Regions from separate parts of the Lysinibacillus sp. NPDC093688 genome, predicted to be linked through region 3. Evidence: riboswitches for the same ligand, from Rfam matches in the RefSeq annotation. Region 3 holds a riboswitch; each other region holds the start of a gene.

Region 1 (10,420 bases), on a different contig from region 3:
CGTTCCATCAATTTTCGTCCATGTGTTTCCATCAATTGCCCTAAGTATAGGTTCCTGTGTATCCCATTGATGTTCCAGATCATCCGCATCTTTTTTCGCTGAGGAAAAGTCATTTGAGTTAACAGCTTTTAGCATGTCATTCTCAATTTTGATAAAATCTGATAACTGTCCAGCTAATGTCGTTTGCGATGCATTGGATTGTGATAGGATTTGGTTACTGCGCCAAATATAACTGCCTACTCCAAAAACTAAGAAAATACACAATACCACAATGGTTTGTACCAAAACATTTTTCTTGCTTCCGTTTGTCACTACTGTTTCATTTTTTGCTGCTATATCAATTTTTGAAATAGCGAGATAGATGATGATGGCTAATATAGCTACAAGAAAAATGACACTTGTAACAGTTGTCCCTAAACCTAACCCTCCATTAGCTTTAGGTTGAGATAAGTAATCTCCGATTGATGCTCCAAGCGGACGAGTCAAAATATACGCAATCCAAAACGCTAATATTCCATCCAATTTCATTTTCCATGCCAAGAATATACAAGCAATGATGACAATGACTGTTAATCCAGTTTTAAGATATCCAAAACCTAATTGTTCAGAATATAAATCGCCAACTGCTGTTCCAAGTGCAAAGGTGAAAAGAATGGTAAGCCAATAGAAAACTTCTCTTTTTCTTGTATAGATCGAGTGGATTGACAATGTTTTTTCACTAAGATACCAAAAAAGAAAAGTTAATCCAAGAAGTACTGAGAAAATTATTGTACTAACCTCAAGGCGTATTCCCATATAATCTGTCATGTTATCTGTTACCAATGTACCAAATACACTTATAAGTACAACTGTTAGCCAATAAATGCTTGGCACATATTTATTTACTCTAAACTGAAGATACAAAACAATAAAAAAGGCGAATCCCATTATGATGGTCGTATTCATTAACCCAAATCCAAGATTCAAATTCAAAAAATCAGCAAACGTTTCCCCTACAGTTGTACATAAAACCTTGATAACCCAGAAGAAAATAGTAACTTCTGGTACTTTGTTCAAGAATTGACGACCAGAAGTTTGGACAATTTCAGTTTGTTCAGAATAGGATAAGTTTCCTTTCATAGAACTCATCTCCTTTTTGTAAGTAGTCATTGTTACTATGCAATTTCCATCTCTATTTTCATTTGAGATGACGCCAGTCGTATAGGCGGCTAAGCCACCTGTGTTTTAAATGAAAGCTTATTCCTCGGTTTAATATCATTACTTGATACTTATCTGAATATTTGTATTAAAATTTTAGACTACTGATTTTTTAGGCAACCACCTCAAGCAAGAATGATAACCACACACAATCATGAGTATGGTACTTTGCAAAGTTGCCTCTACTACTTTTCTTCATTTTTTCACCTCCCAAAATGATTTTAAAATCTCAAAAACTTTGAATGCTTTAATAGTTTCATTCATGATATCTAAAAATTTTTATGCACTCTAAAAGAGGGCATACTTAGTTTATAAAACAAAACTGTCCATTTCCTATATAAAAACTTAAAAATTCCTTAATAAGCACCATTACTTTCAAAATAATGATAAATTGTAGATAAAGTTAAGGTGCTTCCTGCTTTTTGGATTAAATTTTGTAAATAAATTTGGAGGCTTTTATGTCATTCTTAATTACTTTATTTGAACAACACAGCTATTTGATTTTATTTATAGGGATCTTTTTAGAGCTCATGGCTCTTCCTATATCTGGGGAATTTTTAATGAGCTATGCAGGATTCTTTGTTTATCAAGGGGAAATGAATTATTTTTTGGCCATTCTCACAGTCTTTTTATCTGCTGGTGCAGGAATTACGTTAACTTATTGGATAGGGAAGGCAGGAGGCTATAAACTAATCGAGAGGTATGGTAAATATGTACATCTTGGACCTGAAAGATATAAAAAAACAGCTGATTGGTTTGAACGATCAGGCAGTAAATTATTAGTTTTTGCTTATTTTATCCCTGGTGTAAGGCATTTTACTGGTTATGTTTCAGGTGTTTCTAAGATTCCTTTTCGAAAATTTATCATACCGGCATATACAGGCGCTTTTTTATGGGGAATTTGTTTTATTACCCTTGGAAAAGTACTAGGTCCAAAATGGGAAACTTTCCATCAAGCAGCGAGTAAATATTTAATTATTTTTCTTATTGTTTTGGCTGCTTTGTTAGCAAGTTATCTCATCTTTAGGTTTTATAAAATTCAAATTAAAACCTTTTTTATTCATTTGTTAACATGGTTAACAAACCGATTAAGAACATTAAGGGCCACGGAAATTTTTCTTATATTCCTAACTTCAGTGCTAATTGGAATGGTGATTTTGATGTTTGGGATAGCACAAGATTATCTAGAAAATGATGTTGCCCAGTTCAATCAAATCGCAGAATATTTGGTTCATTCTACTGTTTATATAAACTGGATGGAAGAACTTTTAATATTCCAACATTCATTCACATTTAGCAGCATTATAGTTGTAACCATCATAAGTATTTGGATAAAGAAACAGAACCGGTTACTAGAATATCTTCAACTCGGTGTTTCCATATTAGGAGGTATACCTTTCCGTGCATTCATCTTGGAGGCTTTCTCTTTCCTCCAATCGATTGGTTTTGAGGGGGAATTTCATTCAGCCGATTTTCCTGACTTAAAGGCCACTTTGACGATCATCATTTATGGAACATGTATATTTTTACTAGTACGTCACTTAAAAAACAATTACTGGACAATTATTATTCCTTTATTGGGTTTACTCTTATTAATCGGTCTTGCGATTGGGAATATCGTATCGACCAATGTACTTCCCAGTGACATTATTGGGGGTTATGTATATGGCGGAGTTTGGATATTTTTTAACTTCCTGTTGTTTGAACTGTTTCGACTTGTGCTCGATAAAAATGAAATATAGAGAAATACTTTTATAGAAGGAAAGAGGATGAGGTTGAAATGAAAGCACATGTTCTTTTAATTGAGGATGAAACACAGATAGCTCGTGTCGTAAAAATGGAGCTGGAATATGAAGGTTATCAGGTCACAGTAGAACACGACGGTAGAGCAGGTTTTGAAGCAGCCTTACAAACAAACTTTGATTTAATTTTATTGGATGTGATGCTGCCTGGGCTAAATGGAATCGAGGTATTAAGAAGGCTAAGAAAGGAAAACAGGAATGTTCCTGTTATTCTTTTAACAGCTCGAAATACAACATTAGACATAGTATCAGGTTTAGATCAAGGTGCAAATGACTATGTGCCCAAACCATTCAGAATCGAGGAATTATTGGCCAGAATTCGTGCTTGTTTACGCAATCAACCTAAAGCAATTCAAGAGAATTCCGTATTGAAGGTGAATGATTTAATAATAGATGCAGATGCAAGAGAAGTCACTAGGAATGGAAAAAACATTACGTTAACACCCAAGGAATATGACTTTTTGCTTTATTTAGTCATGAATAAAAACAAAGTAGTCACACGGGAAAATATATTACTGAATGTTTGGGGATGGGAATATGAAGGTGAAGGCAACATACTTGATGTTACTGTAGCCCATCTCAGAAAAAAAATAGACGAAGGATTTTCATCCCCATTATTCACGACCGTTTGGGGAGTGGGGTATACCTTAAAGGAGAAAACAAATGAGGATTACCACAAAAATTAATCTATTAACGACTGCTTGGATGCTGTGTATTTTGATACTTGTAAATATCGCTGTCTATTTCTCGTTTATTAAATTCACGACTAATATGGAAGAAGTAGAACTGTTTCAAAAAGCCGAGGACTTAATAAAAGTTATTGATTCACTCGATGCATCCAGCAATATTAACGAAAAATTAGGTGATTTTTTAACTCCCCATTCTTATATTAGAATTATACATCCGAATAACAACGTCATTCATGAAAAAACCAATGATTTATTACTTTCAAAAACGATACAAGGTAAGTACGCTGAATCAAAGCAAGCACAAACACATTTGATTTCGGCAGAGCAAGATGAGGAACAGGTTTTAATTGTTCGTGTTCCAATTAAAGAAGGTAATCAAATTACCGGGAGTATAGAAATTGGAGAACGATTATTAGGTTTTGAAACTGATAAAGATATACTTCGTGCCATTCTAGGCCTCTGCACTTTATTAGCTGCTATTTTCTCCTTGCTTGGTGGCAAATGGTTGTCCAATATGATTATGAGGCCCATTTCAAACATGATTAAAACTATGGAGGAAATTGAAATGAGTGGGGTTCCTAAGCCCATCACCATTCAAAATCAGACAAAAGATGAACTCCATACAATGGCAAGAACGTTTAATCGAATGATTCACAGACTTCAAGACCATATGGAAAAACAAAAACAGTTTGTGTCTGATGCGTCCCATGAATTAAAAACACCTTTAACGATCATTATGAACTATACTGATTTTTTAAGAAGGCATGGATTAGAAAATCAAGAAATGACCGATGAAGCAATTAATGCCATTACTTCGGAAGCAAACAGAATGCAAAAAATGACACAGACACTTCTAGACTTAGCTACCTTAGAGAATGAAAGTGCTCTAGAATTGAATGAGCTAAATTTGGTGTCTTTATGCCAGAGAATTTTAAATCAAATGAAACAAGTTTATGGGCGTGAAATATCGTTACATTATGATGAGGATCCAATTGTTATATTTGCGGAGGAATTAAAAATTAAACAGCTTATGATTATTTTTCTAGATAATGCCATGAAATATAGTAATGATAAGATTGATGTATTTATAGAAAAGGATCGTCAACATGCCATTATACGTGTAAAAGATTATGGAATTGGGATACCACAGGAAGAACTTCGTAATATTTTTGAACGATTTTACAGGGTGGATAAAGCAAGAACTAGAAAAACAGAAGGCTCTGGTTTAGGACTAAGCATTGCAAATAGGATTATGAAATTGTATAAAGGTGAAATTAAAATTACAAGTCAAGAGGGAACAGGGACGACAGTAGCATTGTATTTACCATTTAGTAAATAAATATTTTTGACGTAAGAAATCCCAAATTGTCTATCAAAGTACTTTAGTGGAGTATCAAATGATGTTGATAAAGGCATTTTAGACAGATTCAGCCTGTGACTGCGATTGTGTTTCTAACTGTTGTAATAAAGTGTAAACAGGTCTCGTAACAAAAGAAGTTGGTTATATTTGAAACAGCTTTTAAGAGCCATGCTACGCTACATATATAGCGTAGCATGGCTCTTTTGGTTTTCACAATAAATAATGTTACCAATAAAAAACAAGTATTGGATAATTTAATGTTGAACTTATTGTACTAAGCAGCAGGTTAGTTGAAGAAAAAATAAAAGGATTCTTTCGCAGAAACAAGAATATATATTTATTGGTATTTTAATAAGCAATACTTGAGAATAGGAGGAAATGAATTGGAAGAGTTAATTAAGGAGTACGCTTTAGGATACACAATGCTTCGGGAAGCCATTGAAGGATTAACAGAGGAGGAGCTTCGTTACAAGCCCTCACCGGACAAATGGAGCATTCATCAAATCCTCATACATGTAACGGATTCCGAGATTTCGTCCACATCTAGGCTTAAAAAAGTCTTGGCAGAGGATGCGCCGCTTCTGATTTCATTTGACCAAGAGGCTTGGGCAAATAACTTGGGTTATGATTTGTTGGACCGTGAACAACATTTGCTTCTTTTTAAATTGCTACGTTCCAGTATGCAGCCTATTCTAGACCATCTAACTAGTGAACAAAGCAAGCGAGTGGGGGTGTATGTCGATCAGGCCCAGTTCACATTTAAGCAATTGCTGGAATTTCGAGTGCAACACGTTCGAAACCATCTTGATCAAATTGAACGGGTGAAGATTGCATATCAAGAGAACCAAACCTATTAAACTTATTGTTGGCTGTATTTGAAACAGCTTTTAAGAGCCAATGACAGCATGTAATTACAAGTATTATTTTTGAAAAAGAAATATATTAACAATAGTGAATTGACTAAAATTTCATTTAACGGTAAAATCAAATGCTAGTTAAGTTATTATATTTTTCTAATAATAATTCATTTAGAATAGTTTTCTCTTACGTCTATTAAATGCTAATTTATTTATAATTTCATTTAAATGAAGAATATTATGGAATTGCTATCTAGGAATTTTAATAGTTTTGTTCTTATAACTTAATAAATATTTTTTTGTTGGTGCAAATGACTTTGATCGTTTGCTTAAAAGGGAAATCGGTGTAAATCCGATGCTGTCCCGCAACTGTAATGGGGAGTCTATACAAAATGTCACTGTAGCGAGCTATGGGAAGGCGTATAGATGATGAACCTAAGCCAGGATACCTGCCAATAAAAGCAACAAACTTACATTGAACCACGAGGATGGTTGTAGTGGCCGGGTTGAGACACCCTTTTTTCACTATGACATCCTCTTGCAGACAAGGGGATTTTTTTTATGCCCTTTGATTTAAGAGAGGAGAGCGTTTTGAAGAATTCAACAACAAGAAATATCAACCTACTCTTATTAGTATTGACTGGTGTCGTTCTAATATCGATGACATTAGCGATCATGGTAGGCTCTGTGTCAATTACACCTAGTATTGTATGGCGCATTATTTTATCGCATATCCCGTTCAATCCACTTGCTATTACAGAGGATTGGAGTCGTTCGCAGGAAATCATCATTTGGCAAATTCGTACTCCACGCGTAGTGCTTGCCATAATAGTCGGAGCGGGTCTTGCTATTTCGGGAGCAGCCATTCAAGCTTTAGTTCGCAATTCAATTGCGGACCCGTACATTTTAGGGGTATCATCCGGTGCTTCTGTAGGGGCGACGTCTGTTATTTTACTTGGTAGTTTTTCGATTTTTGGTATGTATGCGCTATCATTCGCTGCTTTTATAGGGGCGACGATTGCTGTACTAATCGTGTTCTTCTTAGCACGGGTTGAAGGGCGTATTTCAGTTATACGACTATTATTAGCAGGGATTGCCGTGTCACTAGTTTTGTCAGCGTTGACGAATTTTATGCTGATGATGGCGAAGGAAGAGGGCGGTATTAAGGCTGTGATGTATTGGATGATGGGAAGTCTGGCTGGAGCGAAATGGATGAATATAATGATTCCATTCATCGTTTTAACTGTCGTTTACGCAATTTTACGTCTCCATGCACGTCATTTGAATTTACTTTTACTTGGCGAAGAATCTGCTGTTACGTTGGGTGTTAATATAGAGAAATTTCGACTGCTACTAATATTATTAATTTCACTATTGACAGGTGTACTTGTTGCAGTAAGTGGCGCAATCGGCTTTATTGGCCTAATTATTCCTCATATCGTACGCATGATTGTCGGTTCAAATTATAAGTTTGTACTGCCAGTTAGTGCATTAATGGGTGCGATATTTTTAATATGGGCAGATGCAATTGCTCGCATTGTGATTGCGCCTGAGGAAATGCCGATTGGAATTATTACGGCTTTATGCGGATGCCCATTCTTTATATGGATGTTGCGTAAGCAAATGTATTCTTTCGGGGAGGAGAATTAGATGGTTTATGTAGCAAAAAACCTTTCTTTTGCCGTGCATCAGGTGAAAATATTAAACAATGTTTCTGTACATATTCAAGAACGCGAGTTTGTTGGCATTATTGGGCCTAATGGTAGTGGGAAATCAACCCTATTAAAAAATATGTACCGTATGCTACAACCTCAAGAAGGAGAAGTATTTTTATTTAATGAAAATATTTACAACCAATCTTCAAAGGTAATAGCGAAGCAACTTGCCGTTGTAGGCCAGGAAACACCAGTGCTATTTGAGTTTACGGTTAAGGAACTTGTTGCAATGGGACGTACACCGCATAAAAGGCTTATGGAAGTGGATACAAAAGAAGACCTTGCTATTGTCGAGGAATCGATGCAGCAGGCAGGCGTATTACATTTAAGTGAGCGTACCTTTAGTTCATTATCCGGTGGTGAGAAAAAACGAGTCATTGTTGCAAGAGCATTGGCACAACAGGCTAAGATCATGGCATTAGATGAGCCAACGAATCATTTAGATGTTCAGCATCAGCTCCAGCTCATGGATTTGATACAGAGCTTGCCGATTACGGTCATTGCAGCCTTGCATGATTTAAATATTGCAGCAACTTACTGTGATAAAATTTATGTTTTAAAGGACGGAGAAATCGTAGCATACGGGACACCATTTGATGTATTAACGCCCTCATTATTACAAAGAGTGTTTGGAGTACATGCGGAAGTGAGCGTGCATCCTATCACGAAAAAACCCCATATTTATTATATATCTGAGCAATTTTTATAGTTAGTTAAGGGATCATAGATTTCATTCTATATAATATTTTTTGAAAAAAGGAGAAATAGAAATGAAGACATTTAAAAGCGTATGGCTTGTTCTTGCAATCTTAATGGTAAGTATTTTAACGGCTTGTGGTAACGAGGAAAAACAAGATTCAGCATCGCAAAGTGAGCAAGTAGAACCAGCAAAAGCAGAGGCAACGAAAGTAACGATTGAAAATAACGGTACGACACAAGTTTATACGGAAGCGCCTAAAAAAGCCATTAGCTTAAATCAGCATGTAACAGAAATTATGCTAGCGTTAGGCTTAGAGGATTCAATGGTTGGAACAGCGTATTTAGATGATGCAATTTATCCACCGTTACAAGCGGCGTATGAAAAAGTTCCGGTATTAGCTGAGGAATACCCAACAAAGGAGCAGGTGATTGATTCAGGAGCAGATTTTTTATTTGCAGGCTGGAAAAGTGGATTTAGTGAGAAGGGTGTTGGGACTCCAGAAGAACTAGAAGCACTTGGCATTCATACTTATTTACATACATCTTCAAGCATTACAAATCCTAAGTTAGAGGATATTTTCGCCGATATCAGAAACATTGCTAAAATATTCCGTGTGGAAGAGCGTGGAGAAAAATTAATTGAGCAAATGACAAAAGAAGTAGAGGACATTCGGACGAAGCTTCCGCAAAATAAGGATAATTTGCGTGTTCTTGTATTTGATAGTGGTGAGAAAGAAGTTTTCACTGCTGCACAAAACTTCATGAATGAACTTGTGACTGTAGCAGGTGGAAAAAATATTTTCGATGATGTTAAGTCTGGCTGGGCAACAGTTTCTAAAGAAGATGTAGTAGAGCGCAACCCCAAAGTTATCGTTGTAATTGACTATGGTTCAACTACTGCTCAAGAAAAAATTAATTTCCTGAAAAATGATCCGGCATTAAAAGAAACAGAAGCGGTATTAAACGGACGTTTCGTTGTTTTACCACTATCAGCAGCATCTGAAGGTGTTCGTGCAGCTGAAGCAATTCAAATATTAGCAAAAGGATTTTATCCAGAAAGCTTTCAATAATAAAGAAGAGGAGCTAGCCAATTGCTAGCTTCTTTTTTCATAGGAGGATGGGAAACGATGACAATAAATACATTTAACAATAATATTCCTGAAAAAACATTTGCTAAGTTAAACAGTGAAGGTGAATTTACACGTATTGCCGTGAGTCCTGGAATTATCAACAAACATTATACACCAGCACAATTTCAAAAAATCGCAGAAGTAGTTGGAAAGAGTGGAGCGATTAAATATTCTACGTCTTATAACATCATGATTTCTGTGCCGACGTTAGATCTGATAAGAGTGACGCAAGAGCTGGAACAGGTTGGTTTATATATTGCGCAACAAGGACAGGTTGTTGCGATGAAGGCCTGTGATTTTTGTGATGGGGTTAAGATGGATGCAGCAACAATTACAGAGGAGCTGTATCAGCAGCTTGATGGCTTGGAAGTGCCAAGCCGAATTCGCATTAATATGAATGGCTGTGCATCAGCTTGTTATAATGCCGTTTATGATGATATTGGGCTAGTATATCAGAAAGATAGCTTTGATGTGTATTTAGGGGCTGTTCCTATGGGGAAAAATGCACAGGCAGGGGAGCTATTTGCGAAAAAAGTACCTGTACAGCATATCGAAAATCTTTTACAGGAAATAATTAAGCTCTATAAAGAACTTGCCCTCCATAAAGAACCATTTTATAAATTTTACAAAAGAACAAAAACAGCAGACTATTGGCAAAAGCTAATAAATTAATGGTTGCCTCATTAAAAATATTGTATAAACCTACTTATTGCTTAAAAAATAAAATGATATGTTTTTTGTTTTAAAAATTTTCTTTATGGATATAAGCTCTGTAGCATCTATTAGACAACCTTGTGTGAATGTTCCCCTGCTTTTGCTTTAATATTGTGCGGCTTTCCTCGGATGAATCCTCATCATTTGGTATAATAAAGTATAGACTTTTTTTGAACGGAGAGAGATTGATATGAATGGAGCGCAAAAAGCGTTTTTTGAGGAAAAGGAGCGTTCACTTGGCGTTCATCTAAATGATG
Region 2 (10,420 bases), on a different contig from region 3:
TATTATGAATAACGTGTTCCGAGCATTTACACAAAATTGCTTGAAGGATATTGAAGCAAACGAAGAACGTATGAAAGAATATGTGGAAAAAAGCGTTGGTGTACTAACAGCAGTGAACCCGCATATTGGCTATGAAGTAGCTGCACGAATTGCACGTGAAGCAATCTTATCTGGTCGTTCAATTCGTGAACTTTGCCTTGAAGAGGGTGTACTAACGAAAGAACAATTAGATTTAATTTTAGATCCATATGAGATGACTCATCCAGGTATTGCTGGATCAAGTATTATGAAATTAAAATAATTTATGATGAAAGCACTTTGTCTAGAGCAAAGTGCTTTTTTGTTGTTGAAATTAAAATGGTCAAGGGAATCTTGGTGAATGTGGAGCTGCTTAATAGGGATGTTTTCCGTTTCGGTTACATTCCTATGGGCGAATGTTTGTTAACGCTTCGCCTTCGCGCAGAAAACATTTGCCGCTGGCGCTCCGCTTTCGCGCAGAAAACATTTGTTGGCCCAACACCCCCCCTTGTCTTTACGGAAATCAGCCTTAAGGAAGAGTCAAACTTTTATATCACATCTTATACAAAATAGTTTTGAACAATATGAAAACACTTTTCCTTTTGTGATTCTTTATTCTTACAAAAGTTGAACTTTTTTCTATGAATTTTAGGATATTTAAACTATAATTATTTCTATGAATAATATTATAGTTGGGGGAATTTAGTATGAGTTTACGGAAAAAAAGTATAATTGGCTTTTCTATTTTAAATGTTCTCATGGGTGTTATTTTGATTATAGACCTGACAAATTTAACCTCATTAGAATGGCTATCCACTTTATTAACAGTAATAGGAATGACGATGACCATTTCCTGTATTTTCTATGTGAAATATAAAATTATCAAGCCAATTAAACAATTAGCAGTTTCCGCCCAAGCTATAGCTGAGGGGAATATGGACACTTCTCCTATCGAGATAAATTCCAATGATGAGGTTGCAGAGTTAGCTAAAGCGTTTATTGAGATGAAGGAACGATTACATACGATGACACAAAAAATTGCTAGTAGTTCTACAGATTTATCAGCGAGCATAGAGGAGCTATCAGCAAGTACAAATGAAATTACAGATGCTGTAAACGAAGTTGATTCACAAATGGAGAATACGACTGAGGGTCTTAAGAAAGCAGCGCAGTCTGCAAATGAAAGTGCTATAGCTATGCAGGAAACTGCTGATGGTATTGAACGTATTACCGTGGCTACGCAAGATGTATTTGATCATGCTAAAGAAGCAAATGACATTGCAGGTAATGGTGCGGAAATTTTACACGTAGCTAAAAATCAAATGGAATTCATTTCGGATTCTACAGAAAAAACAAGTCAATTAATGCAGCAATTATCAGGCAAAATGACAGATATAAAATCTATGACAGACATGATTACGGCCATTACAGATCAAACGAATTTACTTGCATTAAATGCAGCGATTGAAGCGGCGCGTGCAGGAGAGCATGGTAAAGGCTTTGCAGTAGTAGCGGAAGAAGTTCGAAAATTAGCGGAGCAATCTAAGAATTCGGCTATTCAAATTGTCGAGCTAGTAGTTGGCATTGAAAGCGATACAAAACAAGTAGCTACCTCTGTCGAAGAAGACTTGAAAAACGTTCAGCAGGGCGTCTATGTCATTGATGAGGCTACAAAGTCATTTGGTACGATCTCTCAGCATGTTAGCAAAATGACGAACCAGCTAGAGGATATTTCCGCAACAGCTGAAGAGCTTACAAGTAGTGCGAATGAGGTTACAAAATTAGTTTCGACAATCGCAAATGGGATGGATAGTTTAACGAATTCCACAGAGGTCGTTCTACAGTCAGTTGATGAACAAAGTGCCTCTATGCAAGCGGTCAACATGGTAGTGTCACAAGACCTATGTAAACAAGCTGAAAATTTACAAAAGCTTACACAGAGATTTAGTGGACATTAATGTGTAACATTATCCATCAAAAAAGGCTATTTTGCAGAGGGATTTTCTGCGAAATAGCCTTTTCTATTTAAAGTGAGGTCTACTTAATTACCTGCGGTTAATAGCTTCCGAATTAACTATTAAATAAGCCGAAAAAATTAGTTTTTATCGTAAAAAATACTATGGTAATCACAAACATCATTTCTACAATAGTAGCAACAAAGTCTTTTCTATTTTTTGCGTATTTCCATTCCATAAATGCTCGTATTATTTCAGAGGCTATTAAAGAGATAATTATGATAAACCATGTTTCAAAATACCAAGCAATTTCAACCATATCATTGTAAATTGTATAATACGTACTAATTAAAAATAGAGTCGTAAAAAATATTCGTACCGACAGATCTAGTTTTCTATGTCTTTCGTTCAGATAATTATAAGAAAACCATTTCTTTCTCTCGGCACCTAGTAACTTCCTTATGGCAAATCCAAAAAGACTAATTATTACTAGTAGCACAATTAGAAAAAGCATTAATGTTCTTAGTTCGATAATAATAGTATTCAATGTCATTCACCTCTCAAACCGGGCATTTTTATCCTAACTGAAAATTCTATCTGTAAAGAGAATGTAGCATCGAAGAGTATTACTTGGTAGTGATATGAGAAATGCATGCTTGTAAGAGCGAGATTGGAATGCGTAATGTCTATGAGTTACATTCAAACACATGTCCTTAGATTGAATGTTAGGGGTATTTTTTAAAGACGTTTAATATGACATTTGTCTTCTATCATCAAGTAATACCACCATTTTTATTGCAATAATATTCTACTTCTATGATATGAGGAGAAGAAATACCGCGATTGGAGTATTTTCCAGCCACAGTAATAAGATAAGAGCGACCTCCATCGACAATTGAATAGTTGTATCCTGTTTGTATCCAATTACCGCTACCATTTTCAATTTTCGAAGATATAGAGTTCATAGCTGAGAACAACTGTCTACCATAAGGTTTATTAAAATTTAACTGCGTTTCAAAAGAGCCTTCAAAACTAATAATCTCTAATTTTGAACCTATATGTATTTCCACTGTTTTTGGCACAAAAGTTGGGGAATAAGCATCGTTAATTTTTGACACGATAATTGAAGCATCTACTCTTTCTTTTAACATCTTTTCAAAATCCTTAACTTCAACCCAGTATTCATCTGTAAACTTTGATATTGGCTCTATTACAAAGTTTACATTATATTTTTCATTTACTTTTTCTACAAGAGAAATATATTCCTTGTAATACTTTTCTTTTTGCTCTGGAGTTAATTGGAGAGGAGTTGCTTTAATATCTGATAACTTATTATTTTCATCAGTCGAAAGTTTTGAAGGTTCTGCATTTTCTATTTTTTCATTTACACACCCTGTTAAAAAGAAGGTTACCAGTATAGCTCTTGCAAACATATAATTTTTCAAAACCTTCACCTCACAAAAAGCTAATTAAATGACAGAATAATTAGTCGCTTTATAGAATTATAACATATTTACAAATATTGGGATGAGAAAAGTGGGAAGTAACTTTATGTTTATACAATAAGCTGCTTTGAGTTGATTATTAGATGGTAAATGTATAACAGAAGAGATTGATTATACAATTACCGATACGATAAGGTCTAAACCGTTTTACATACATTATAACCGATCTGTTAAAGTCTGGGTTATTTTAGAATTTATGTTAATATATTTATAGAACCTCGCTAAAAATTTGAATGCCGTTTTGTGATGAGTAAAGAAGGGTGGGAAACTAAATGGGGATAAATTTTAATAGCTTTCTTAGAGAAGAATTGTCAGTAATTGATATTCAGGTAGCTAAGGAACATGGTGAGATCACATCAAAAGAATTAACTATGTATTATTTACACAGAATTGCTAAGTATGATCAAGATGGTCAGAGAATTAATTCTATGCTTGAAATTAATCCTGAAGCGATATTTATTGCTGAAGCATTAGATGAGGAAAGAGTGACAAAAGGGGTTAGAGGACCTCTACACGGAATTCCGGTTGTTTTAAAAGACAATATCGAAACGAAAGATTTTATGCATACTAGTGCAGGCGTAATAGCGTTAGAAAACTATTTAGCTGAGCAGGATGCATATCTAGTAAAAAAACTCCGTGAAGCGGGGGCTGTTATTTTAGGGAAAGCAAATATGACTGAATTAGCGAACGGTATGTCGAGTACGATGTGGGCGGGGTATAGTTCTCGAGGTGGGCAAACACTTAATCCTTATGGAGATCCAGAACTTTATGTTGGAGGATCCAGCTCGGGGTCGGCGGTAGCAGTGGCATCGAATTTTGCTGTTCTATCAATTGGAACGGAGACAGATGCCTCGATTTTAAGTCCTGCTATTACAAATTCAGTAGTCGGCATAAAACCGACTGTTGGGCTCATTAGTCGACAGGGCATTATTCCGTTTACATACTCTCAAGACACAGCAGGGCCAATGGCAAGAACGGTTACAGATGCAGCTATTTTATTGGGCGTATTAACGGATGTAGATCAAGACGACGTTGCTACATATAAAAGCGAAGGAAGGATACATCAAGATTACTCAATCTTTTTAGAAGCTACAGGATTAAAGGGTGCTAGAATCGGTGTTTATACGAATGCCTCCAAAACTTATTATGAGTCAGAGGAATATGACGAAACCCTTTTTAATAAGGCAATTCAGGTTTTAAGAGAGCAAGGAGCCATTATTTTTGAAGACATCGATATTCCTTCTTTCCATAGGGACTGGAAATGGGCAGTACCGCAATATGAATTTAAGCATAGTTTAAATAATTTCCTTGTAAATCTACCTTCTCACATTCCTGTACATTCTATTTCTGAGTTAATTCAATTTAATAAACTATCGGAAGAAAAGTCGTTAAAATATGGGCAGGATAAATTGGAATCGAGAGAGAAATTACCGAACACGTTAAGAGATTCTGAATACTTAAATGCCAAATTAGAGGATTTGTATTTTTCTCAAGAACAAGGAATCGATTATACATTAAAAAAATATGACTTAGATGCGATTATGTTTCCATCATATATAGGCTCGACAATTAGCGCGAAAGCTGGATATCCGTCTATTGCCGTCCCAGCAGGGTATATGAAAAATGGCAGACCGTTTGGCATAACTTTCGCAGGGACTGCATTTAGTGAAGATGTTTTAATAAAACTTGCATTTTCATATGAACAAGCAAGTAATTTACGAAAAGCTCCTGAGTTGTCATAAGATCCCAGACTCAATTGACTTTGAAAATACAGTACTTTACAATTAATAGTAAGGGAATTGGTATTTTCCAGTTTCTTAACAACTGAATAGCGTGGAGTAATAGGTGTAAATTGCGTGCAATTTACTTAAAAGGGAAGTTGGTGCAAATCCAACACTGTCCCGCAACTGTAAATGTGAGCGACTTTTCATATACCACTGTTTAACGACGGGAAGGGGAAAGGTAGCGATGATCATGAGTCAGGATACCTGCCTATTATGAGTACACACCATAACCCTACGAGGAATAGGAGGTGGCATGTTGACAAAACAGAATGCTCTGTTCGTCACTGTACGTCAAACGCCCAAAATAAAAGAAGGTAATCGCTTTCAAGGCAGTTCTTTTATTCTTGGGTATAATTTGACATTATGTGATGAATGAAAAAGATAGAATGAAGGATTTCCTCTAATTGTAGGAGATCCTTTTTTTATGCGAAAGAAGACTTCCGTTTTGGAAAATATGTACGAAAAGAGGATGGAATTATGACGAATATTCATGAATGTACAGCACAGGAATCGCAATATGTAGAAATGAAAATTTGTAAGCAGCCACGCACTGAGGTTGCCAAGAAAGCTACCACAAGAATGGTTGTAGAATCACTTGTCGATCAATTAATAGCTAGCAATCTTATTAGTAATGAACGATTGTTTGATAAAATTTTATATAACAAAGATATTATTTGGATTCAAAATGAAAGTTTTAATGGCCACCTTTTTGCAAAGGCGACTATTACAGATCAACTAAAAACAAAAACAAATGATTTTATGATGTATATGCCGACAAATCCAATTGTGTACGAGGTGAATGGAGAGCAGTATCATTTAATTACACGCATTGATTCGACTCGTGCAAAACCAAATATAGAGCGACTTTCCCATGCTCCTAAGCCAATACTAAGTGCTGCTCGGGTGAATGATTTATTGTGCTCGATAGTGATGCGTTTTTATGAAGTATATTTAGACGATTTATCACGAGTAGCTCATAAAAATAAACAACTGATTAATTTTGTAGAGCGAGAGTATCATCAATTTTTAAAAGCGGTGAAGGAACTAAATGATTATCATTTAAACTGGCACCCACGTGGTAACGGTCATGAACTATTGCTCGAACTGATTGATAATTTACAACTTTTGAAAAGTAGACCTGGCAAGGTTTTAATGGATTTCTCTCATTCCCATAGCTACGTTGTTGTGGAACCTTCATACCGCATTTTCAAACAGGCACGGAAAATGATACAAGCTTTGTGAATTAAATATGCGCGGAGTGAAGATGAATACCCGCGATAGCAGGGGAAATATCCGCGGAAGGCAGGCAAATACCCGCGATAGCAGAGGAAATACCCGCGGAATGAAAGCAAATACCCGCGGAAGGCAAGAATACCCGCGGAAGGAAAGCAAATACCCGCGCGAGGCAAAGATACCCGCGGAAGAAAGGTAAATACCCACGATAGCAGAGGAAATACCCACGGAATGAAAGCAATACCCGCGCGAGGCAAGAATACCCGCGGAAGGCAGGCAAATACCCGCGATAGCAGAGGAAATACCCGCGGAAGGAAAGCAAATACCCGCGCGAGACAAGAATACCCGCGGAAGAAAGGCAAATACCCGCGATAGCAGAGGAAATACCCGCGGAAGGAAAGCAAATACCCGCGGAAGGCAAGAATACCCGCGGAAGAAAGGTAAATACCCGCGCGAGACAAGATAATACCCACGAAACATGAAAAACAGGACATTGATCTAACAAATCATGTCCTGTTTTTAAAAATTTAGTCAATACAATGCATCGCTGCTTGTGCCTCGTGCCATGGAACGGAGTAGCCCTTGCCTTTTGCGCAAAAAATACTAGAGGATGAATATTCAGGATCGGCGTTCTTATCGTAGCCAATTTGCTCAATAATGTCTTCTGTATTGTGACACGCATCGTAGCCATCAAATTGTAGTGAGAGTACGCCCTTTCCATTGGTGTAGGCGGCAAAGGTTGTACTGTAGTTCATAAATGTTGAGACAGGGGCGCGACCGGTTACAATCGCATCATGTTCAGTTATGATGGGCGCGTCAAATGTACCGGCAGCTTGCTGAATGTCGGTCATCATGCGACCTATAAAATCACTAGAGGCCTTAAGCTTAAAGCGGTAATATGGCTCTAGTAATACATTTTCTGCTTGTTCCAGCCCTTGCCGCAATGCACGGAATGTTGCTTCACGGAAGTCGCCCCCTTCAGTATGTTTAATATGTGCGCGACCCGTTAAGAGCGTGAAGCGAATATCTGTCACGGGGAAACCGGTTAACAGCCCATGATGATCGCGCTCGAATAAATGTTTTTCAATGAGTCGTTGATGTCCAACTGATAAATCATCCGCGTGGCATGCGTTGACAAATGTATTGCCGGTACCGCGTGTATTTGGCTCCATCAATAAATGGACTTCTGCGTAATGTTTTAATGGCTCAAAATGACCATAGCCTGTCACAGTTGTGGCGATCGTTTCCATATACAAAATCTGTGGTTCGCTAAATGAAATGTCTAGCGAGAAGCGCGTATGAAGCACTTCGATAAGCACCTCGAGTTGGATGACACCCATAATATGTACATGAATTTCTTGAAATTTTTCATGCCATAGCACACGTAATGATGGTTCTTCTGCTTCAAGTGTGCGGAAAACTTTTAAAACTTCCTTTATATGCTGATCACCTTCATAGTGTACTTTTGCCTGTAAAGTCGGTACTAGCTCATAGGGCTGAGGATTACTTGAATAACCGATGATATCGCCAATGTTTGCTTGACTAATCCCTTTAACTGCGAAAATCTCCCCAGCCTTAACCTGTTGAGATGTTTCAAAACGGCTGCCATTGTATTGTCGAATCTCAGTTACTTTTTCAGTAACGTCTCCAAATGAAAGTTCATCACGGACATGTAACGTTCCTTGTAAAGCCTTGATAAAAGTTAAGCGTTGATGTCCATCATGACGAATTTTAAACACCTCACCTTGAAACGGAGCATTGTAATTAAAATGTGTTTCTGTAAGGAGGGGGAGCTGTGCTAGGAATTCCTTTATCCCAATATCTTTTAAGGCAGAGCCAGTAAAGCACAAAAAGGCCTTTTCCTGTTTAATCAACGATTGTATATGAGTTATGCAGCTTGAGCTATCCAATGTCTCATTAAGAAAAGCATCGAGAAGCTGCTCATCATGTTCAGCAAGCCACTCCATCATATCATTTGAAACAAAGTCAGCTCGGAGCGGTTCGTCTACGAATAGAACATCCACAGAGCAATCCTTTTGAAGCTGCGCCATAACGGCTTCAACATCTGCTCCTTCACGATCAATTTTGTTGATAAAAAAGAAGGTTGGGACGTGATATTGGCGTAAAAGTTGCCACACTGTTTCAGTATGGCCTTGTATTCCTTCGACGGCACTTACAATAATAATGGCATAATCCATAACCCGAATGGCGCGCTCCATCTCTGGGGAGAAATCGACGTGCCCAGGTGTATCGATCAATGTATATGTATCATCTCCAAGCGTCATGCGACCTTGCTCCGCAAAAATCGTAATGCCTCGCTGACGCTCCAGTTCATGATTATCTAGAAATGTGTCCTGGTGATCCACTCGCCCACGGGCTTGAATACTGTTTGTGTGAAATAGTAACTGCTCAGAAAATGTTGTTTTACCGGCATCGACGTGAGCAAGTACTCCAATTGTTACATGCATAAAAGATCCTCGTTTCTATTCATCCATTAACAACATTGTAACAGATTGGGTTGAAAAATATTTCGAATAAAATTTGTTAGTGATAATGAACAATAATATTAATATATTTCTGATTTCTGGGAGTCTATTCGCAATGACATTGTAGCCACACCATGAGAAGGCGTAAAGCAGATAAACCTCGGCTAATATGAACAAGGGCCATTTAATCTTTTCCATCGATAATCATCTTTAACAGATGTGTAAATGTACAAATTATGCATCTATCATTTTCTGATTATTCTGAAAAAATAATGACAATTTAACTATGTCATGATATGGTAATTGAGAAAACGTTTTCGTAAAACGTTTTCCTAAAGAGTGATCTTAATAGTAGGTGAAGATGATGAAACGATGGACCATAAAAGATATTGCTAAACAAGCGGGTGTTTCCATTACAACTGTTTCCCGAGTATTGAATGAAAAAGAAGAGGGAATGTCTCCAAAGACACGTGAAAAGGTATTAAAAGTAATGGAGGAGGTAGATTTCCAGCCTAACCAATTTGCTCGTGGTCTTGTTACGAAGCAATCGAAAATATTTGGGTTAATTATTCCGAACATTTCTAATCCTTATTTTCCTGAATTATGTCGGGGGGTGGAAGATGAAGCGAATGAAAGAGAATATAGTTTAATCATCTGTAATTCTGATGATCAATCTGATAAAGAGAAACGATATTTGCGACTATTAGAAGAACAACAGGTAGATGGAATCATTTTTTCTGCAAAAGATTCTTTGGAGTCTTCGGATGAAGAGCATTTATCACGTGCAAAAATTCCTTTCGTTCTCGTCGATAGGGGAAAAAATGAAAAAAAACATTCCAGTGTCTTTTTAGATAATGATAAAGGTGGATATTTAGCAGGAAAGCATTTAACAGAACTGGGACATAGAAAGATAGCGTGCATTATTGGACCAAAGTCTATTTCTTTGACTAATGAACGTTTAGAGGGTTTCAAAAGAGCATTGGCTGAATCAGGCGTTGAACTTTCGCCATCGCATATTATTGAAGGGGACTTTCAGATGGAAATGGCGTACCAAAAGTCCAAAGACCTCCTTATGAAAAAAGAAATAACGGCTATATTTGCCTTTAATGATGTGATGGCATTCGGTGTTTACCGTATGGCTCACGAGCTTGGTATTCATATACCGAGGGATTTATCCATCGTAGGCTTTGATGATATTCCGTTAGTATCTGCATTAATACCAATGCTTACTACCATTCGTCAAGATACTTATCTAATGGGACGGGAGGCTGTGAAGCTTTTAATACAAAAACTTGAGAATAATGAAACGCAATCTATTATGTTTAATCCGACTCTAGTAGTACGAGAAAGTAGTACATCACTTTTATTACTGTAACTTATCATCATAAAACAGTAAAAATTATAGATTAACTATAGGAGTGAACTTGATGGGAAAAATA
Region 3 (10,420 bases):
CACTATTTTTACTCATTTGAATTTGCCTCATTCTAGCTAATTGATTTGAATTTTTTATAGCAAATTAATAATTTTATAAGCCTAAAGAACAGCTATTCCTTTAGCTGAATTTTGATTTGAAGAAAAAGTTTCTTTCAATTTAGGTAATGGTAACCAAGAAAATCTATCTTCTTCTATTCCTGACAGTGCCAACAACATCCCCGCTGCTCCAGAAAAAATGTCACCTGAAAGCTTATAGCAATAATCTCCTGGCATAAAATATTTATCATTATCACTAAGTACATATAAATTTAAGGTGTTTAATGTTTTATCTAAGAATCTTCCTCCCGTTTGAAGCTCGATATCAATTGTGTTGGCAGTTATGATCATCCCACCTAAGCCACGAAATAGACCCGAACCGTAAAAACATTTGGAACTAGCCACTTCTCCTATTCCCCTTAATTCAGTTTCCCATCTCGGGTCTTTTAACAAATGTCTTAACTCTATCATGCTAAGACCTACACCCGCGCTGCCACCGGCTAGATACGGAATAAACCTTGTGTTTTCTTTATCGTTAACTTGGTACGTTCCTGAATTATCCATAATACATATACTTGTATCTTTTTCTAAAGCTTGCAGAGAAAGTTCTAACCATACTTTTTCATTTGTAGCTTTAAATAAAGCACTATAAAATAGAGAAACACCTGACCATCCATCTATTAATCCTAGTGGAATCGCATCAGCATCGTTAGATGTTACTGCTATGTCTTTTTCGAGATGGGAACATAACTGAAGACCTATTTTAATAGCACGATCAAGCATGGACTTTAAATTGGGTATATAGGATGCAGAGATAAACGCTAAGCCTATACCAGCTAATCCCGTTCTGATTGAAATATCTGCATTATCCGATTCTACTTCTATTGAATCATAGATTGCTTTGGATCTTTCAATCATCCCTAATTCATAAAGTATGCCTGCAACTCCTGCTTTTCCTGAAAAAAGCCCATTATCAAGCTGATTAATATATTCTTCCGCACTATACTTTAATGCCCAGGATTTTGCCTTTTCAGGTACATCGCCTGTGCGCATTAATGCCATGATTACTCCGAAGCCACCCGTTAGTATATTAAAGATTCCACCTAAACTTTCATACTGACGGATATCCCCCGATAATAGCTTAATATCACACTTCAAATTATTGACAATACCTGCTCTGATTGATGAGATAATTTCCGGTAAATCTAATCGACTAAAGTATTTAGACGGCGCAGAGAGAAGACTTTTTTGCGGGATAACGCTCCTTTTATTACATTCACTTTCAATTTCTTCAATCAAACGCATTGCCTGACTACCGAATTGATCAAAAATCCATTGATCATGTTTTTTTATGATATTCACCGCTATATCTTGAACGGGTCCTATCGGTAGAAACACATATCTTGCGATGCGAAGTAAGGCAAACCAATCTGTCTGTTCCCGTGAAAGATTTGGGGCTCCAACAAAACCAAGCCGCATTAAACCTGAGGGAATACTGTCGTTTATATGACTAGCCGCTTCAAAATCAATTAGTTTAATATCGTTAGAAGCTGTTACCATTACATTGGCCGGCTGTAGATCGCCCATACCAACGTCTCTAGCATGGATAGATTGCAGAGCATCTTTTAATTGCCTTAGTATAGAACAGGCATTGTTACAATACTCATTTGAGTCTTGCTGTGCAGAGAATGGATAATTCGTTGCTATCCAAGTATCTAAAGATGTTCCACTAATATACTCTTCTGCTAAAAATACATGTTCCCACTCTGGAAACGTTTTATGAAATGAAACCACAGATTCTAATCCTAGTAGTTTTTTTAAAATACTAGCCTCATGATTTAAACGCTCTACCGCATCTCTTCCTTGACCATCTAAACCTGCATATGGTCGACCCTCTTTCAATACCACTTTAGTATTTGAAGGTATGTGATTTGCCACATAAACCCCACCACCATTACTGAAGTGCAAAGCAGATTCAATAGTATAATTATCAAGCTCTGATACAGCAGTCTGTATTTTTTCATGCTCTTCCGTCATTTTTTTAACAATTAGCGGTTCTTCTATAAAATCAGGAACCGTATAATATGGCGCTCTAGAATCGGGTATTAACTCCCCTAAAGGATTTTGAATGGCTGGAATTCTTGATGCACCGTTTATTAAGTACATCTCCTTGAATGCCCCGTATCTAAAGTAAACATTTCCATCCAACCATCTTTTATCGTTCAGTATGTATGGACCTTTTGAAAAGTCATTCAAAAGTAAATGTAACTTCTCTAAAAGGAAAATAAATTGATTTTCGTTATTTGGATAAATAGTAATAAATTTACCTGATGATGCTCTGTCACCATATTTAGAATTCTTTAATATTAATTCCCACACATTAGATACATGCTTAAATGGAACTAAATTTTCAAACAAAAAATTCGAAACAACTTTCAACATTTCTTTGGCTTCTTTTGGGGTAGAACTAATATGTACCTTCCAACCTTGAACAGGCAAATAAGAGTCGGTCTTAGAATAATATGTCCAATGTTTATCCGAGTTTATAACCCAGTTAGATGGTACATTAGAAATTTCGAGAGCCATCTCTGTTGCCTTTTCAAGTGGAGGCTCATAATATCTCTCTTTAAGATTAATATACTGTACATAACGCAAATCCATTATTATTACCTCCACTCTGAAATGTTATTTAAGTTTTAGAATCCTGGAAGATGACAATTAAATACGCTCACTTGACTAGGATAACCGACGCATAAAAATTGGCTGTTTGCGGAATTACGCGCGGCACCATTTAAGTTATGACCATTTTCTACATTCATTTTTTGTAACTTTAGAACATTTGATTTTTTCTTACTATTTACCATGTTGTATACCTCCTAGACTAAATATAAATTCGTTGCAACAAATTCCTTATTTACACTCGAGTTACTTTAAGATTAGTAGTACAAATACTACCCTTTCAAGTGCGTATTTCCGCATAAAAAAAGTCGGAATTTAACACTTGACAATTAATTCTTATTTAATCTTCTAATATTCGTTAAAAATATTCATCGTGGGTTGAAATTCTCCCTGTACCAAAGTAGTGAATGCAATATTTAGAGCGTGTTTTATATCACACGTTGTCTTAATTTTCGGCGGTTCATACAGATTTAAAAGCATCATTTAACCTCGGAGAATAATGATTTTGTACATCCTTAAATAAGAAAATATACATATTATATTGGTGTTGATATTTATATACTATGTAAACCTTTACGAAACGTTAGAATCTCTCTTTTTTATTGATATTACTATTTATTACTATTTTAACCACTATTTATTAATAGGGAAAAAGTAACAGAGATCTTAGCCAAACAAATATGAATTTGTGACTCTTTTAAAGAAACAAAGGTATTTCAATTTTGACTAATTTTAGATATTAAAATAGACTTATTGTTTTAATTTATTACAAAAATATTGGAAAAATAACTGTATATGGTATTATGGATATTATAAATAACTAATATTAGGTAAGGTGACCAATGGGTAAGTTAATTGAGGATCTTAAATTAATTGTAAATAAACACCATTTGTCAAGCGAATTTAAAAATTGTTTAGAAACACTAATGGCACAACATAAAGGAGGTGATTTTACTAATTTATGTGAATTGCATTTTCAGATGGCAGAAGGAATAGAAACAAGTGCGATTAAAGACGTTTATAATATTTTAGAATTATGTATTCTCTTTACGGATATTTTCGACGATATCGAAGATGGTGATGAAACGAAGTGGGGAATCGAAAGGAACATATTACTTAATGCCTCGACTTCCCTCGTTAGTATTCTGTTTATAGAGCTGAAAAGGCTTGAAATACCATATCAAAATGAAGTTATAATGTTGTTCTATAATTATCTACTTCAAGCTGCTGACGGTCAACATCATGATTTAACGAATAACATTTTTTCAGAAGAAGCTTATTTAGGAGTTGTGAAAAAGAAATCAGGCTCTTTAATAGCACTGGCTTGTACCCTTGGGCAAACTTTAGCAAATGGGAAGTATGAAGAAAAGTTAGAAAAATGTGCTCATTATATAGCAATAGTGGCACAATTAAGAAATGATTATGAGGACTTATTAGGGAAGCAAAATGATATAAGTATGAAAAAGCGAACATTACCTATCTTATATTTACTGCAATACGAGAGTCCGATATTTGATGAATTACGAGCGCATTATATAAAGCAAGTAGACTCCATAACGGATATACACATTACTGCACAGCAAATCGAAGCTTCAGGATTGCCAATTTATATGCATTTAATGACATTAAAATACCACAGGCTTGCAATGGATTTGCTACAACAGCTATACCCAGACAAGGATATTTCAATTTTTAGACAATATATTTGATGAGGTGAAGAGAAATGTTGAAAATTATTCAATATCTACAAAAAAATGAAGAAATTTTAGCACTTTTTAAAGAAGGGAAGGTTTCACTTTTAAATATCAGTCCTTTAGAGAGCAGTTTAATATTAGAATCATTTGATAATGCAGTAAAGCCATCACTGAGAGATTCGTATCAATTATACTGGCGTGCATAATAAAGTAAAAATTTTAATTGGACTTGTACTCATTTTTTTTGTTCAATTGTATTGCTTGATCATCATATCAAAAGGTCCAATTATAGGAATTACTATCACAGAACAAGATCAAAGATGGTATATCCATAATATTGAAGAAGAAGGCTGGGGTGTACATCAGCAACTTGAGCCAAACACAATAATACTAGAAATCGATGGTAAGGAAATACCACCCCATACTTCTTCTCCATTCACTGTTACACACGCGGAGAGTCTAACTATATGGCATAAAGGCAAAGTCGAAACACTTACTGTGTCTTATGAGGGTATGACAGGTCAACTTTTAATGCATTTTGTTATTCCTCTAATATACTCATTACTTATAAGTGCATTATGTATCTATTTATTACAACGTCCTCTAACAAAAAATAAAAAATATTTAATTTTCCATTTGCAATTTACAGCGCTAGCTTATATTAGTGCTGGCGCAGCGGGACGGGGTGATTTCTTTAGTAACATTTTTAATTCGTTAGCAATTTTTATTAGCTTAGTAAATTGTTTTTTCTATTGCATTCATTTATTAAGAATAGTGAGCGATTCTGTGCAAAAAAAACTGCGCACTATCTTTTTTGTGATGGGCGGTTTATTAGTTACTATTAATGTATTACGAATTACTATTGAAGATTTCATAACGGTGCAGATCATATTCGAAATTTTAGTCTATTCAATTTTATCATGTTTATTAATGATTAATATTATTCTAGCAATTAAAAGTAATATGAAGTACTATGCAAAACCACTTTTCTTCATATTCTTTTTAGGAATAGGGCCTATAGTGATATTTTATGGTATTCCAATACTTTTCAACTATACACCGATTTTGCCAGCTGATGTGACTGCTTTATTTTTAATGATTGTACCGATTTGTCTAATTTATATGGAATTGACGGAATCTTACGTAAATTTGCAATATGCACTTGATCGAATGTTTGAACATTTAAAGTTATCAATTCCATTCAGTTTAATAGTATCTTTTATTTTAATATTATTTCAAGAAGCACGCACTATATATCTATTTAGCCTCTATTTTTTGATTATTTTTATTGCTATGATTTTTATTCTGTCATGTAAAGAATGGTTGGAAATAAAAAACGCTCGTTATATGGCAACATTAAAGGATTATAATTTTTCAGATTTTTATCACTTTATAAAAAAATCTACACAATATTCTAATTTTGAAAATCTTGTAGATTGTATAAAAAAAGAGTTGAGCCGAATGTTAAAGTTAAATCATGTTGAAATTGTGGAGGATGATATAAGGGGTCGTTTACATTATATCGATGAGGAGAATTATAGTACAATTTGTCCCAACTTAATCTATAAAAGTAAGGAAAATTACATTTTAGTACTACATGAAACACCTGATTCGAAGTTATTAGCAGTCGTAGACACTCGTTTTAATAAAATACCATTCGAATCCATAAAAATGCTTGAATTGTTTTTATATTATGTACAAAGTATTCTCGACAATTCACTTAAAATGGATAATCTTGCTGCCCAATTGGCAAAACTCGATATTTTACATTCGCAACGCTGGTATAGCAAGCTATGGATATCATCAACGGAACGAGAGCGTATTCGTTTATCAATAGAGATTCATGATACGATTTTACAGGATTTAATTCGTATGAGTCGAAATATTGAAGAAGCGATAGTGACGGTTAAAGATATGCAAGAAAAAGAGACATTTTCACATTTACGTAATGAAATACTTGATATTATGGATACTACTCGTGATATTTGCGAGAATTTATACCCACCTTTAATTGAAAGATTGGGTCTTTATAAGTCATTAAATGAATTAATAGGAAAATACAAAATCCGTTTTAACTTTATAATCAGAGATAATATTGAGGTAATTGAGGATTTATCATTACAGCAAGCTACTACTATCTATCGTATAATTCAAGAGCTACTATCGAATGCTAATAAGCATTCACAGGCGCATATCGTTCATATTAACCTTACATCAAAAGCTCAAAGACTTATTATTGAATATATTGATGATGGTATAGGTCTAGATATGAATGATCAGTTAAACGAAATCAAAAGTATTGGGCTAATGGGGATACAAGCGCGGATTAATTATTACCAAGGTACATTTGAAATCACCCCTAATCACCCATCTGGTGTAGTAATCAAAATATCTATGAAAATAGGTGAGGATCTTGAAAATAATGGTGTTGGATGATCATATTGCAATTGGTGAAGGAACTAAGGCCATATTAAAAGCCGAGCTAAATTGTCATGCAGATGTGTTTACGGATCCATATCTTGCCCTTCAACAGTTAACCAAAGCACCTTATGACGTTTATTTAGTTGATTTTAATTTGCCAGATACGGATGGTTTGGAATTTATAGAAAAAATAATCAATATTCATCCAGAAGCAATTGCAATTATTTACACTGGCTATAACATCGAAAGATATATTACCGATTTGTTAGAAAAAGGGGTTTGTGGATTTGTTAGTAAATCGGATAGTAGAAAACAATTGATTGACACTATCAATTATGCATTAGAAGAAAAAATTATCATGCCACTTTCTTTAATTAAACAACTTAATTCGAATTTTTCTAAAACAGAAAAATCAACTAGGTTGACCGAAAGAGAACAAAAAATTTTAGATTTAGTAAAAGACGGATTACCAAATAAAACAATTGCAATGGAACTTAGCTTAAGCCAACGAACGATTGAAAAAAATCTTACTAGTATTTTCTCTAAACTAAATGTTGAAACTCGTGCTGAAGCTGCGATTAAATGGATAAAGCAAATTTCATAAGTTATGACCTCTGCGACAATAAGTCAAAGGATTTTTCTCGAATATGTACATATAGATAAAACTTTCATTTGAGTTTCTGAGATCATTTTTGCAGTATTTTATTTAAAAGGGTTTGTTTATCAAACATTAAAACAATCCTTAATGCGTTTTTTTTGTTGGAAAAAGAAATAATTTGTGCGATGTATTACTTATTTGAAACGAGAACTAATACTCATGGATCTATCATGATTTTGGACACGCTATCGGGTGTTTATGGTGATTTGTTGAAAATTTCCAATGCTAATTGTTTCTATTAATCCACTTAATTATTATTGAAGCTATTAGAAAAACACTTATTTTAGGGATTCGAAATCTTAATACTAATCTAAATGAACTATTAGTATTAACTACTAATGCAGTGATTACGTTGATATTTTGTGTTAAAGTTTTTAAATATGAATTATTAAGCATAGCCGTTCACTTTAAAAACCAATGAAGCTTAAAGATTTGAAATATTGACACATTAAACACTTTGTCGTAAATTTAAAATAATTGCATAAAAGCATTAGGTGCCCATTGCGGGAGAATAGGGAATAAAGTGAAAAGCTTTAGCGGTCCCACCACTGTAAAAGGGAGTTTCATAGAGAATGCCACTAGCATCGTTCTGGGAAGGTTCTATGAAATGTTGAAATTGAGCCAGGAGACCTGCCTATCTGCTTCGTATTATATAGACGATGGAAAAGTCTGTAGTTTATTTGTTATGGAATAAACTACAGGCTTTTTATTTTTTTCTTTAAATCATTCTTCGAGTAACAAGGGCAAAAAAGAAAGGGGAAATTTTCATGCAATTATTACAACAAACGATTCAAAACATTCAAAGCGCTGACCACAAAATGATGGAGGAAGCAAGGGAACGCATAGATGCACTTTGCAAGCCACCTAGTAGCTTAGGGAGGTTGGAGGCTCTAGCTGTGCAACTATCCGGTATAACAGGTGAACTATTTCCTACGATTGAAAATAAAGCAATTATTGTCTGTGCAGCAGATCATGGTGTTTGTGATGAAGGGGTAACATCAAATCCGCAAAATGTGACGGTCTTTCAAACGTTAAATTTCCCTAGAGGAGGAACGGGTGTCTGTGCTATCGCAAAAATCACAGATGCAAAAGTTGTCACAGTAGACGTTGGCGTAAAAGAGGATATTCCGCATGATGCTGGTGTCATCATTAAAAAGATTAAATATGGTACGGACAATATGGCAAAAGGTCCTGCTATGTCAAGGGAAGAAGCCATCCAATCAATTGAAGTAGGAATTGAAGTAGCTACGGAAGAAATCAAAAATGGGATCAATGTACTTGGGACAGGTGAAATGGGCATTGGTAATACAACACCGAGTGCTGCTATATTATCGGTTCTTCGTGATTGTCATCCGAATGAAGTGACAGGCTTCGGTGCAGGTGTTGGACCAGGGGGGATATTACATAAAGTAGAGGTCATTCACAATGCTATTGCATTAAACAAACCAAATCGTCATGATGCTATAGATATTCTTGCAAAAGTCGGAGGGTTAGAAATAGGTGCAATGGCTGGGGTGATACTTGCTGCTGCTGCACATCGCAAACCTGTTGTTATTGATGGTTTTATCTCTACTATTGCTGCTCTTATTGCATACGAGCTCGAACCTAATGTAAAAGACTATATTATTCCTTCTCATGCCTCTGAAGAACCAGGCGCAAAAATCGCCGCTGAAATGCTAGGAATTGAACCGATGCTACAAATGAATATGCGATTAGGAGAGGGGTCTGGTGCAGCTTTAGCCTTTCCTATTTTGGATGCAGCAAGCTCTATGATGAAAAACATGGCTACATTAGAGGAAGCTATGTTACTGTTGAAAAAGTAATTTTTAGATACAGCTCAATGTTTACATTCGGTGCCTATTATTGCTGTCATGGATGCACTCTGCAAAGTAGTATGATAGTGGTGAAAAATGGTTATTTATAATGAGTGGATAAGACATATAGGGATAGAAGAGTAACAACAGGTATAAGATTAAAAACAAGCTCAAATAATGTTATTTGGGCTTGTTTTTATACAACGGTGTAAGGAAAGAAAGCTATGCTCGATTCAACTTCCGTAACGGTAAACGCCATTTTTTTATATATGAAAGTATTCTTAGTATGATAATCACACCAAATAATATATATATAAAGATATCGCCTGAAAATAGTTGAAGTCCGATAATAAGCCCGGCTAGTGCTGCCCAAACACCATAGATTTCATCACGGAGGACTAATGGTTGTCGTCTAGCTAATAAATCGCGGACAATTCCACCACCTGACCCTGTTAAAACAGCAGCTACAATAACTGCGCTAATAGGCATGTCGAGCTTCACAGCATAAAGAGCACCTTGAATCGCAAATGCCGATAATCCAATAGCGTCAGTGAAATTGCCCCAGCGATGCCAATGCTTAATAAGTCGATGTGGAAATAAGAAAAATAGCGTAATCGCTGCAATGGCAATTTGGAACATCATATCCTGTCCCCACAGTGTAGTTACGGGTAAACCTATTAGTAGATTTCGTATAGCTCCACCACCGAAAGCAGTTACGATACCGAGTATATAGACACCGAATAAATCGTATTCTTCCTCCATTGCAATTATTGCCCCGGAAATAGCAAAGGCAATTGTTCCAATGATACTAAAAACCTCCCAAGCCAACCCTTTCACCCCTTATATGAATAAATCATTTCTTGTTGTAGATTACATACTAGAAAGCATCGACTTACGATTTCGAATTATCAGATATCAAATATCTTATTATAGCAGAATTAAATAGAAGTAGTTTGTAATTTAACTTAGCACCTAAATGCAATTAGAAACGCAAGCAATTTTTGCAGGCAAGCTCACAGAGGTGGTAGGAATGAAGTGCTTTTTTCTTTATAGAACATATGTTTATATTGTATATTGTGAATAATCGAAAGATAAAGGGGTGGCGGGTAATGACGAAATGGAAGAAAGATTGTTTT

Evidence for each region. A riboswitch is a leader RNA that binds a small molecule or an ion and turns the genes downstream of it on or off. The one in region 3 is predicted to bind cobalamin.
Region 1: another riboswitch for cobalamin. It lies ahead of ACQKN2_RS05285 (FecCD family ABC transporter permease); the one in region 3 lies ahead of cobT (nicotinate-nucleotide--dimethylbenzimidazole phosphoribosyltransferase).
Region 2: another riboswitch for cobalamin. It lies ahead of ACQKN2_RS09820 (hypothetical protein); the one in region 3 lies ahead of cobT (nicotinate-nucleotide--dimethylbenzimidazole phosphoribosyltransferase).

The regions. Positions count from the first base shown of each region.
Region 1 covers NZ_JBNNUX010000004.1:74,409-84,828, forward strand. Annotated here, with positions in the region: gene ACQKN2_RS05260 (hypothetical protein) at 1-1,119, opposite strand, end outside; gene ACQKN2_RS05265 (DedA family protein) at 1,656-2,939, shown strand; gene ACQKN2_RS05270 (response regulator transcription factor) at 2,978-3,685, shown strand; gene ACQKN2_RS05275 (sensor histidine kinase) at 3,663-5,027, shown strand; gene ACQKN2_RS05280 (DinB family protein) at 5,432-5,905, shown strand; cobalamin riboswitch at 6,192-6,376, shown strand; gene ACQKN2_RS05285 (FecCD family ABC transporter permease) at 6,566-7,555, shown strand; gene ACQKN2_RS05290 (ABC transporter ATP-binding protein) at 7,556-8,329, shown strand; gene ACQKN2_RS05295 (ABC transporter substrate-binding protein) at 8,391-9,389, shown strand; gene ACQKN2_RS05300 (precorrin-3B methylase) at 9,447-10,121, shown strand; gene ACQKN2_RS05305 (ATP-dependent helicase) at 10,354-10,420, shown strand, end outside.
Region 2 covers NZ_JBNNUX010000009.1:90,215-100,634, reverse strand. Annotated here, with positions in the region: gene aspA (aspartate ammonia-lyase) at 1-301, shown strand, start outside; gene ACQKN2_RS09840 (methyl-accepting chemotaxis protein) at 726-1,976, shown strand; gene ACQKN2_RS09835 (DUF4181 domain-containing protein) at 2,089-2,526, opposite strand; gene ACQKN2_RS09830 (hypothetical protein) at 2,747-3,427, opposite strand; gene ACQKN2_RS09825 (amidase family protein) at 3,751-5,220, shown strand; cobalamin riboswitch at 5,305-5,488, shown strand; gene ACQKN2_RS09820 (hypothetical protein) at 5,740-6,504, shown strand; gene ACQKN2_RS09815 (GTP-binding protein) at 7,023-8,963, opposite strand; gene ACQKN2_RS09810 (LacI family DNA-binding transcriptional regulator) at 9,343-10,356, shown strand; gene ACQKN2_RS09805 (nucleoside hydrolase) at 10,409-10,420, shown strand, end outside.
Region 3 covers NZ_JBNNUX010000032.1:38,738-49,157, forward strand. Annotated here, with positions in the region: gene ACQKN2_RS19940 (ABC transporter ATP-binding protein) at 1-16, opposite strand, end outside; gene lanKC (class III lanthionine synthetase LanKC) at 82-2,679, opposite strand; gene ACQKN2_RS19950 (SapB/AmfS family lanthipeptide) at 2,715-2,882, opposite strand; gene ACQKN2_RS19955 (polyprenyl synthetase family protein) at 3,540-4,406, shown strand; gene comX (competence pheromone ComX) at 4,421-4,597, shown strand; gene ACQKN2_RS19965 (ATP-binding protein) at 4,653-6,827, shown strand; gene ACQKN2_RS19970 (response regulator) at 6,814-7,416, shown strand; cobalamin riboswitch at 7,946-8,122, shown strand; gene cobT (nicotinate-nucleotide--dimethylbenzimidazole phosphoribosyltransferase) at 8,238-9,293, shown strand; gene ACQKN2_RS19980 (trimeric intracellular cation channel family protein) at 9,507-10,112, opposite strand; partial or broken gene ACQKN2_RS19985 (hypothetical protein) at 10,394-10,420, shown strand, end outside.